Regions from separate parts of the Pseudomonas sp. AC169 genome, predicted to be linked through region 1. Evidence: predicted binding sites of a transcription regulator. Region 1 holds the regulator's gene; each other region holds the start of a gene.
What was found. The regulator sigma-54, encoded in region 1, starts transcription at its own class of promoters, with help from an activator protein. The targets are predictions, from matches to a motif close to ANTGGCATNNANNTTGCTNT.
Positions count from the first base shown of each region.

Region 2: a site for sigma-54 is predicted at 1,638-1,657, ahead of flgB (flagellar basal body rod protein FlgB). Genes of this name have one in related genera too.
Region 3: a site for sigma-54 is predicted at 1,341-1,360, ahead of ACZZ0G_RS07150 (pilin). Genes of this name have one in related genera too.

Region 1 is NZ_OZ409866.1:3,653,556-3,656,831, forward strand. Features, by position in the region: gene rapZ (RNase adapter RapZ) at 1-168, opposite strand, end outside; gene ptsN (PTS IIA-like nitrogen regulatory protein PtsN) at 171-635, opposite strand; gene hpf (ribosome hibernation-promoting factor, HPF/YfiA family) at 647-955, opposite strand; gene ACZZ0G_RS16360 (RNA polymerase factor sigma-54) at 1,029-2,522, opposite strand; gene lptB (LPS export ABC transporter ATP-binding protein) at 2,710-3,276, opposite strand, start outside.
Region 2 is NZ_OZ409866.1:925,190-928,465, forward strand. Features, by position in the region: gene flgD (flagellar hook assembly protein FlgD) at 1-724, opposite strand, end outside; gene flgC (flagellar basal body rod protein FlgC) at 740-1,183, opposite strand; gene flgB (flagellar basal body rod protein FlgB) at 1,187-1,597, opposite strand; gene cheR (protein-glutamate O-methyltransferase CheR) at 1,965-2,792, opposite strand; gene ACZZ0G_RS04170 (chemotaxis protein CheV) at 2,839-3,276, opposite strand, start outside.
Region 3 is NZ_OZ409866.1:1,585,846-1,589,121, forward strand. Features, by position in the region: gene ACZZ0G_RS07145 (BON domain-containing protein) at 209-565, opposite strand; gene ACZZ0G_RS07150 (pilin) at 863-1,294, opposite strand; gene pilB (type IV-A pilus assembly ATPase PilB) at 1,521-3,221, shown strand; gene ACZZ0G_RS07160 (type II secretion system F family protein) at 3,224-3,276, shown strand, end outside.

The sequences.
Region 1 (3,276 bases):
GGCCACCAGCGGCTGCGCCAGCTCAGTGTGAATCAGCGCGCGTTCGGCCAGTTCCGGCAGCAAGCCAGCCGGCAGGTTGTCGATGCAGTAGTAGCCGTTGTCTTCAAGGACGTCCAGTGCGGTACTTTTACCCGAGCCGGAACGGCCACTGACGATGATCAAGCGCATGATTAGTGCCCGTTCTGCTCGTCCAGGACAACCTGATACAAGGCTTCGTTGCTCGCCGCGCTGCGCAGTTTTTCACGCACCTCCTTGCGGTCGAGCATGCTGGCGATCTGACGCAGCAACTCCAGGTGCGCATCGGTGGCAGCCTCCGGGACCAGCAAAACGAACAGCAGGTCAACCGGCGCGCCATCGATGGCGTCGAAATCGATAGGGGCTTCAAGGTGCATCAGCGCGCTGATGGGCGAAGTGCAACCCTTCAGGCGACAATGCGGAATGGCGATGCCGTTGCCAAAACCGGTAGAACCCAGTTTTTCACGGGCAATCAGCGCCTCGAAGACATCTTGCATCTCCAGAGCCGGCACTTCGCGGGCGATCAGGTTGGCAATTTGTTCGAGGGCTTTCTTTTTACTGCCGCCCGGCACGTTCACGAGGGAACGGCCGGGGGTCAGGATACTTTCAAGTCGGATCATGGAATGGGGGGTTATCGACCGGTTGCGCCCTGGAGGAGGCTCTGGGTCTTTTCCTTATGCTTTTTGAGTTGGCGATCCAGCTTGTCGGTCAGTGAGTCGATCGCAGCATACATATCAGTATCTTCTGCGTTGGCGACCACTTCGCTGCCGGGAATATGCAAGGTGGCTTCGATTTTCTGCTTCAGCTTTTCGACGCACATCGTGACCTGCACGTTGGTGATCTTGTCGAAATGTCGCTCCAGTCGTTGGAGTTTTTCCTCGATGTAGGAACGCAGAGGTTGGGTCACTTCCAGTTGGTGTCCACTGATGTTGACTTGCATACAGCTTCTCCTTCGTTGCCAGTGCATAAAGCGGCAGGCTGGATAGCCTGCCACTGGAACGCTGTAACGTGGCTTACATCAACCGCTTGCGTTCGCTCGAAGGCGCGATCCCGAGGGATTCGCGGTACTTGGCGACGGTGCGGCGAGCCACCTGAATGCCTTGTGCCTCCAGTAAACCAGCGATCTTGCTGTCACTCAACGGCTTTTTCTGATTTTCCGCGGCAACCAGTTTTTTGATGATCGCGCGGATCGCTGTGGACGAGCATTCGCCGCCTTCGGAGGTGCTGACGTGGCTGGAGAAAAAGTATTTCAGCTCATAAATACCGCGCGGGGTATGCATGAATTTCTGCGTGGTCACCCGGGAAATCGTCGATTCGTGCATGCCGACAGCTTCGGCGATGTCATGCAGAACCAGCGGCTTCATGGCTTCGTCGCCGTACTCCAGAAAACCGCGTTGATGCTCGACGATCTGGGTGGCAACTTTCATCAGGGTTTCGTTGCGGCTCTGCAGGCTCTTGATGAACCAGCGGGCTTCCTGCAACTGATTGCGCATGAAAGTGTTGTCGGCGCTGGTGTCGGCGCGACGGACGAAACCGGCGTACTGGGCGTTGACGCGCAGGCGTGGCACGGATTCCTGATTGAGCTCGACCAGCCAGCGCTCGTTGTCCTTGCGCACGATAACGTCAGGCACGACGTACTCGGCTTCGGTGGATTCGATTTGCGAACCCGGACGCGGATTCAGGCTTTGTACCAGTTCGATCACCTGGCGCAGCTCGTCTTCCTTGAGCTTCATGCGGCGCATCAACTGGCTGTAGTCGCGGCCGCCGAGCAGGTCGATGTAATCGCTGACCAGGCGTTTCGCTTCAATCAGCCAAGGCGTCTTGGCCGGCAGCTGACGTAATTGCAGCAGCAGGCATTCGCCAAGGTTGCGGGCGCCGATACCGGCCGGTTCAAACTGCTGGATGCGGTGCAGGACGGCTTCGATTTCGTCCAGTTCGATGTCCAGTTCCGGGTCGAACGCCTCAAGGATCTCTTCGAGGGTTTCGTCCAGGTAGCCCTGATTGTTGATGCAATCGATCAGGGTCACGGCGATCAGGCGATCGGTGTCGGACATCGGTGCGAGGTTCAGTTGCCAAAGCAGGTGACTTTGCAGGCTTTCGCCAGCAGAGGTGCGGGTGGTGAAGTCCCACTCATCATCATCGTTGCTGGGCAGGCTGCTGGCGCTGGTCTGATAGACGTCTTCCCAAGCCGTGTCGACCGGGAGCTCGTTAGGGATGCGCTCGTTCCATTCGCCTTCCTCGAGGTTGTCCACCGTCGGGGCGGTTTCCTGATACGAAGGTTCCTGGATCTCGGTGTTGGGCTTCTGTTCGGCGTTGTCGGCCATGGGGTCGGAATTGTCGAAGTCGTCGCCTTCTTCCTGGCGTTCGAGCATCGGATTGGATTCCAGAGCCTCCTGGATTTCCTGTTGCAGATCCAGGGTCGACAATTGGAGCAGGCGGATGGCCTGTTGCAGCTGCGGTGTCATCGTCAGCTGCTGGCCCATTCTCAAGACTAGCGATGGTTTCATGGCAGGGGCTTAACACCTTATTCGCCGGCGCTATGCGCCATCCACTACAGGGCGCCGAAGCGCCAAACTTAAGCAAATTATATGCCTGAAACTGAAGTGTTTGCCTAGAGCGCTGTAACAATTAAAGCGTATTAATTCCTGCTTGAATCGATACGGCGCCCCGGCGGCGCACCGGGCACTGTCGCGCTTACAGGCGGAACTCGTGGCCCAGATACACTTCCTTGACCAGATCGTTGGCCAGGATGGTTTCTGCGTCGCCTTCGGCGATCAGTTGACCATCGTTGACGATATAAGCGGTTTCGCAGATATCCAGCGTCTCGCGGACGTTGTGGTCGGTGATCAATACACCGATACCCTTGGCCTTAAGATGGTGGATGATCTGCTTGATGTCGCCGACCGAGATCGGGTCGACACCGGCGAACGGTTCGTCGAGCAGGATGAATTTTGGTGCCGTGGCCAGTGCGCGAGCGATTTCCACCCGGCGGCGTTCACCACCCGACAGGCTCATACCGAGGTTGTCGCGGATATGGCTGATGTGGAACTCCTGAAGCAGGCTTTCCAGCTCCTTGCGACGGCCGGCCTTGTCGAGTTCCTGACGGGTCTCGAGGATGGCCATGATGTTGTCGGCCACCGACAGTTTGCGGAAGATCGACGCTTCTTGCGGCAGATAGCCGATACCGGCCTTCGCACGACCGTGCATCGGCTGGTGGCTGACGTCCAGATCGTCGATCAGCACACGGCCCTGATCGGCCTG
Region 2 (3,276 bases), 2.7 Mb from region 1:
ATATACCAATGGTTTGTACTTTGGACAGGGCAACGGAGCCCTTGCCAGCGAGGTTGAGCATCAGCTCACCACCGGTCTGGCTGATCGTCACGCTGTTGACTGTTGCCGGCAGGTAAGTTGCCAGATCGGTCGCCGTACCGTTGATCGGTGCGTTGGCCTTGAAGGTGTAAGTGCCGACCGGCACCACAGTGCCGCTGGTGTCCTTGCCATCCCAAGTGAAACTGGCGGCGCCAGCGGCGCGGCTGCCCAGGTCGATGGTGCGAACAGTCTTGCCATCCTTGTCGGTGATGGTCACGGTGCCACCGGCGATGGACGATGGCACAGTGACCGAACCGGTCAGGCCTTTGGTCGGATCGTCGAGCTGCGCGGTGTTGGTCTGCACGATGACGTTGCGACCGACCAGCGACGACGCCTGCAGCGCCTGCGACGAGTTGTAATTGCCGGCCAGGCCGCTCACGGTGGAGTTCAGCGTGGTGATGCCTTCAAGGCTGCTGAACTGCGCCAACTGGGCAACGAATGCGCTGTTGTCCTGTGGATCGAGCGGGTTCTGGTTTTTCAGCTGGGTAACCAGCAGTTGCAGGAACGCGTCCTTGCCCAGCGCTTGACCGCCAGTGGCACTGTTGGTCGCCGAAGCGATGCCGCCCGTCGTGGTGCTGCTGGTCTTCGTCGAGTTAGCGAGGATGTCCTTCAGGCTCGGCGTGCTGGTGGTATCGGTAACACTCATGGCAGTCGCCCCTTATTACTGACCGAGGGTCAGCACCTTCTGCATCATGGTTTTGGCGGTGTTCATCATTTCGGCGTTGGTCTGGAACGAACGGCTCGCGGATATCATGTCAGCCATTTCTTCCACCACGTTGACGTTCGGGTAGTAGACGTAGCCTTTGGCGTCAGCCGCCGGATGGTTCGGCTCGTAGCGCGCTTCGAGGTTGCTCTGGTCTTCGACCACGCCGAGTACCTGCACGCCTTGACCGGCGGCGTCCTGGCTCTGGAACAGCGAGTTGCTGCCGTTGTTCTGGCCGCCCTGGAACATGGTGGCGAATACCGGGTGACGGGCGCGGTAGGTCTGGTCGATGCTCGACGAGACGGTCTCGGCGTTGGCGATGTTCGAGGCCACGGTGTTCAGACGCGTGGTTTGTGCGCTCATGCCGCTGCCGGCAATGTTGAAAACGCTGGACAGGGACATGGATTACTCTCCGCGCAGGGCTGACACCAGCCCTTTGAATTTGCTGTTGAGCAGGGTGAAGCTGGCCTGGAAGCCGACGGCGTTTTCCGCGTAGTTCGACTGTTCCAGTTGGGCGTCCACGGTGTTCTGGTCGATCGAAGGCTGCATCGGCGTGCGATACATCAGCGACTCGTCGCCGTTGCCCAAGCCTTCAGCTTCGATGTGACGGCTGTTGGTCATGTTCAGGGCAAAGTTGCCACCGCTTTTGGTTTTCTCGGTCTGTGCTTCGAGCACTTTGGAGAAGTCCAGATCCCGAGCCTTGTAGTTCGGGGTGTCGGCGTTGGCGATGTTGTTGGCCAGCACTTCGGCACGCTGGGCGCGGAAGCCCAATGCCTTTTCGTGAATGCCGAGCGCTTTATCGAAGCTGATGCTCATGTCGGGAACCTTCAGGTGACCGGTTTTTCGTAACTGAGCTTTAGCAAGCGTCGTGCCAAACCATAAAACCCCCATAAACCGGGGCTTTGCGGGACGTCGGCAAAGCGGCAATGCCAGAAAAGCGGCAACCGGTTTCCGCCGGATGCCGCTTTTCTGCCGCTTGCCGTCCCATCACTATCACCGCCGGACAACTGTGGGAGCGAGCTTGCTCGCGAAGGCGGCGTGTCAGTCGCCAACTGTTTTACTGACAGACCGCTTTCGCGAGCAGGCTCGCTCCCACAGGGGGGTGTGGTGTTCGTGGAAAATAATTGGGGCATAAAAAAACGGGAGGCTTTAAGGCTTCCCGTTTTTTGTGTTGCCGCTGCAATCACTTCGCCTGGTAAATGATCCCCGGGCTGCACTGAACCATCTGGTAATGGTCCGGCAAACCGTTCAGCGCTTCAGAGGCGCCAAGGAACAGATAACCGCCCGGCTTCAACGTACTGTGAATGCGCAACAGGATGTCTTTCTTCACTTCGGCTGAGAAGTAGATCAACACGTTGCGGCAGAACACGATGTCGAATTTGCCCAGCGCGGCATAGCTGTCGAGCAAGTTGAACGAGCGGAACTCCACTCGGTTCTTGATCGGCGCCTTGATCACCCAGCGACCCGGCCCTTTCGGGTCGAAGTAGCGCTGCAAACGATCGGCGGACAAACCGCGACCGATCGCCAGGCTATCGTACTCGCCGGTCTTGCAGTTGTTGAGCATCAGGCCGGACAAATCCGTGGCGACAATCTGCACGCCCATCTTCAGCTGACCGAGGTTAGTGCGCTCGAACTCGTCGATCGACATCGACAACGAGTACGGCTCCTGACCCGATGAGCACGCTGCCGACCAGATCCGCAGACGCTGGTTGGGGCTGGCCTTGATCGCTTCAGGCAGCACCTTGTTCTTCAAGACTTCAAACGGATAGGTGTCACGAAACCACAGGGTTTCGTTGGTCGTCATGGCATCGACCACTTGCTCGCGCAACCCGCTGCGCGGCTGGGTCTGGATGCGCTGAACCAGCTCACCCAGGGATTTGATGCCTTGCTGCTCCATCAGTTTGTTGAGACGGCTCGAGACCAGGTACTGCTTGTTTTCACCGAGCAAAATGCCACAGGCTTTTTCCAGGAAGACCCGGAACTGTTCGAAATCCAAATTACCCGTAGACAATGATGCCGCCTCTTAAATCGTGTTGACCGCCAGGAGCAAAGCGCTCCTAGCTGATATCTGCTGCTTTGATCCGGTCGACTACCCGGGATGCCAGGTCATCAGGGCGGAATTTGGCCAAAAAGTCATCGGCACCGACTTTCTTGACCATCGCCTGATTGAATACCCCCGACAACGAAGTATGCAGGATGATATGAAGCTTTTGCATGCGTGCGTCGCCGCGGATTTCCGCCGTCAGGGTGTACCCGTCCATCTCCGGCATCTCGATGTCGGAAATCATCATCAGGAACTCTTCTTCCGGCTTCTTGCCCTCATCGACCAGCTTGCGCAGGTAATCCAGCGCTTGCTTGCCGTCGTTCAGCGCCACCACTTCGACACCGATCGTTTGCAGACAACGCGTAACCTGCTTGCGCGCCACCGACGAGTCATCGACCGTCAAGACACGCAACGACAATGCCTTGGTCTGGGTCTCGACATCGACCACGCC
Region 3 (3,276 bases), 2.1 Mb from region 1:
CGTTGTGACTGATATACCGCTTTCGCGAGCAAGCTCGCTCCCACAATAGTTTTGTGTTGCCCCTGAAATAGAACAGGCCCCGACACAAGTGGCGGGGCCTGTAATGGTCACATCCGTGTGACCGTTCGCATGAACTCTAAAGTTGCGGCAGACGTATTGCTCGGCCCGTCTGTCGCGTCTTCTCCCGGTCCAGGCGAGAAGTCATGCCTTACTCGGCTTTCAGGCCGTCAGCGGAAACCGCTTTGACGCCTTTGATTTTCTTGGTGATGTTAACGGCTGTGGTTTTCTGAGCTTCGGTGATAGCTACAGTCGACGACAGCGACACAACACCTTTATTGGTTTCTACTTTGATGTCAGTGCCTGGGATGCCTTTTTCGGTGACCAGATCGCTTTTGACTTTAGTGGTGATCCAGGTGTCGGAAGTAGCTTCTTTAGCCTGGGTGACTTCACCGGCAGCCAGAGTCATTGGAGCCTGGGTAGCCTGAGTGGATTGTGCGAATGCACCGGAAGCCATGGTCAGGGTCAGCGCGGTAGCAGCAGCGGCAGTGATAGCGAACTTCTTCATACGAGTAACTCCTGTTTTTCTGGAAAGTCTGCTGGTTGTCTTGTCAGCAGGGTTACCAAGGTAGTTGCGAACGCTGTGCCAACTTTTTAAAAGCTATAATTTCTTTATAATCAACAAGTTATGAATTGGCGAAATTTTCGAAATCATGCAATTTGCATGACCTTCGAATTATCGACATGCAAGTTACGGTTTTTCGGAAAGTTCCTAAGGCGCTGAAATTATTGAAGCTTTTGTGAAGTGCCGCGCAATGAAAAATGCCCCGCATTGCGGGGCATTTTCGAGCACATCACTGACCGCTTATGTACCGCTGGCGGTGCAGCCTTTCGGTGAGTAGTCCGGTGCCACGGTGGTGCCGCAAGTCCAGACGCCAGCACCGGTGCCCGATGAACGGGTCAGGGTGATGGTTTTGTCCAGAACCGGGCCAGGAGCGTTCTTGATTGTGCAGACAATGGTGCCGGCCCCGGTTGAGGCGGTGCCCGATGCCGTCACGGCGCAATTGGACGTTGTGACGGTGGCACTACCGGCCACCAGCGTCAGCGTCGGGTCGGTACCCTGGTTGATGGTGTCTTCGAACGGCACCTTCATCGCACTGATTTCCGCCAGCCCCGCGGTCACCTTCGACCGCGCCTGATACTTGGAATACTGCGGCAAGGCGATGGTCGCCAGAATCCCGATGATCGCCACCACGATCAGCAGCTCGATCAGAGTAAAACCTTGTTGTTTTTTCATAGACACGCTCCATGCATGAGTCGAAATCTCATGATCTGAAAGGGGTGCAGCATAGGCCATGCCAATGCCCTCCAGGCCCCGCCCATTGGGCGCGAAGCCTGGGCAACGCCATTTCCTACAACCTGCAACCGCACTATCTGACACTTTTTGTCACCTGCACTGGCCGTGTTTGGCGCTGTCCCTTGACTAGGCTATAAGTCATGAACTGCAAGCGTGCGGAATCCCCATGAATGACATCGCTCTGAGCGGTCTGGCCAAGCAATTGGTGCAGGCCGAACTGCTCACGGAAAAAGGTGCCCAGCAAGCCTGGCAACAGGCCCAGCGCAATCGCCTGTCGCTGGTCAGCTATCTGGTGCAAAACAAACTGGTGAAAAGCTCACAGGTCGCCGAGATCGCCTCCGAACATTTCGGTATGGCGTTCCTCGATCTCAACTGCCTCGACAAGGAAACCCAGCCCAAAGGCCTGGTCAGCGAAAAACTGGTGCGTCAACACCATGCCCTGCCCCTGTGGCGGCGTGGCAATAAACTGTTCGTGGGCATTTCCGACCCGAGCAACCATCAAGCGATCAACGACATCCAGTTCAGCACAGGGCTGAGCACCGAAGCCATTCTGGTCGAGGACGACAAGCTCAGCGATGCCATCGAGAAATTCTTCGACACCCACGCCAGTGGTCTGGAAGACATGGCCGATGTCGATCTTGATGGCCTCGATGTCGAATCCATCGACGACAGCAAACAGGACGCCATCGCTGGCCTCGACGCCGACGATGCGCCGGTGGTGCGCTTCGTTCACAAGATGCTGCTCGACGCGATCAAGAGCGGCTCTTCCGACCTGCACTTCGAACCTTACGAGAAGAACTACCGGGTTCGGGTGCGCACCGACGGCATTTTGCGCGAAGTGGCGAAACCGCCGATTCAACTGGCCGGGCGTATTGCCGCACGCCTGAAAGTCATGGCCAGCCTCGATATTTCGGAACGCCGCAAACCCCAGGACGGGCGGATCAAGATGCGCTTGTCGAAAAGCAAGTCAATCGATTTCCGGGTCAACACCCTGCCGACCCTGTGGGGCGAAAAAGTGGTGATCCGGATTCTCGACCCATCCAGCGCACAGATTGGCATCGACGCGCTCGGCTACGAGCCCGTGCAGAAAGACTTGTACATGGCCGCGCTCAAGCAGCCACAGGGGATGATTCTGGTCACCGGCCCCACCGGCTCGGGGAAAACCGTATCGCTGTACACCGGCCTGAATATCCTCAACACCGTGGACATCAATATCTCCACCGCCGAAGACCCGGTGGAGATCAACATGGAAGGCATTAATCAGGTCAACGTCAATCCCAAACAGGGACTCGACTTTGCCCAGGCACTGCGCTCGTTTCTGCGCCAAGACCCGGATGTGATCATGGTCGGCGAGATCCGCGATCTGGAAACCGCCGAAATCGCGATCAAAGCCGCGCAAACCGGTCACCTGGTGCTCTCGACCCTGCACACCAACAGCGCCGCGGAAACCCTGACCCGCCTGCACAACATGGGCATTCCCGGCTTCAACATCGCCACCTCGGTCAGCCTGATCATCGCCCAGCGCCTGGCACGCAAGCTCTGCAGCCACTGCAAGAAAGCCATCGAGATCCCGCGCGAAACCTTGATCAAGGAAGGCTTCCCCGAGGAACGCATCGGCCATTTCACGATCTACGAGCCGGTCGGTTGCGATCACTGCAACGGCGGCTACAAAGGACGCGTGGGGATATATGAAGTGGTGAAAAACACAGCGGAACTGCAACGCTTGATCATGGCCGAGGGCAATTCGCTGGAAATCGACCTGCAGATGCGCCGCGACGGCTTCGACGACCTGCGCACCTCCGGGCTGCACAAGGCCATGCAAGGCATCACCAGCCTTGAAGAAATCAACCGGGTCACCAAGGACTGAACATGGCGGTCAAAGCAGCGAAAATCAGTGTTTATGCCTGGGAAGGTACAGACAG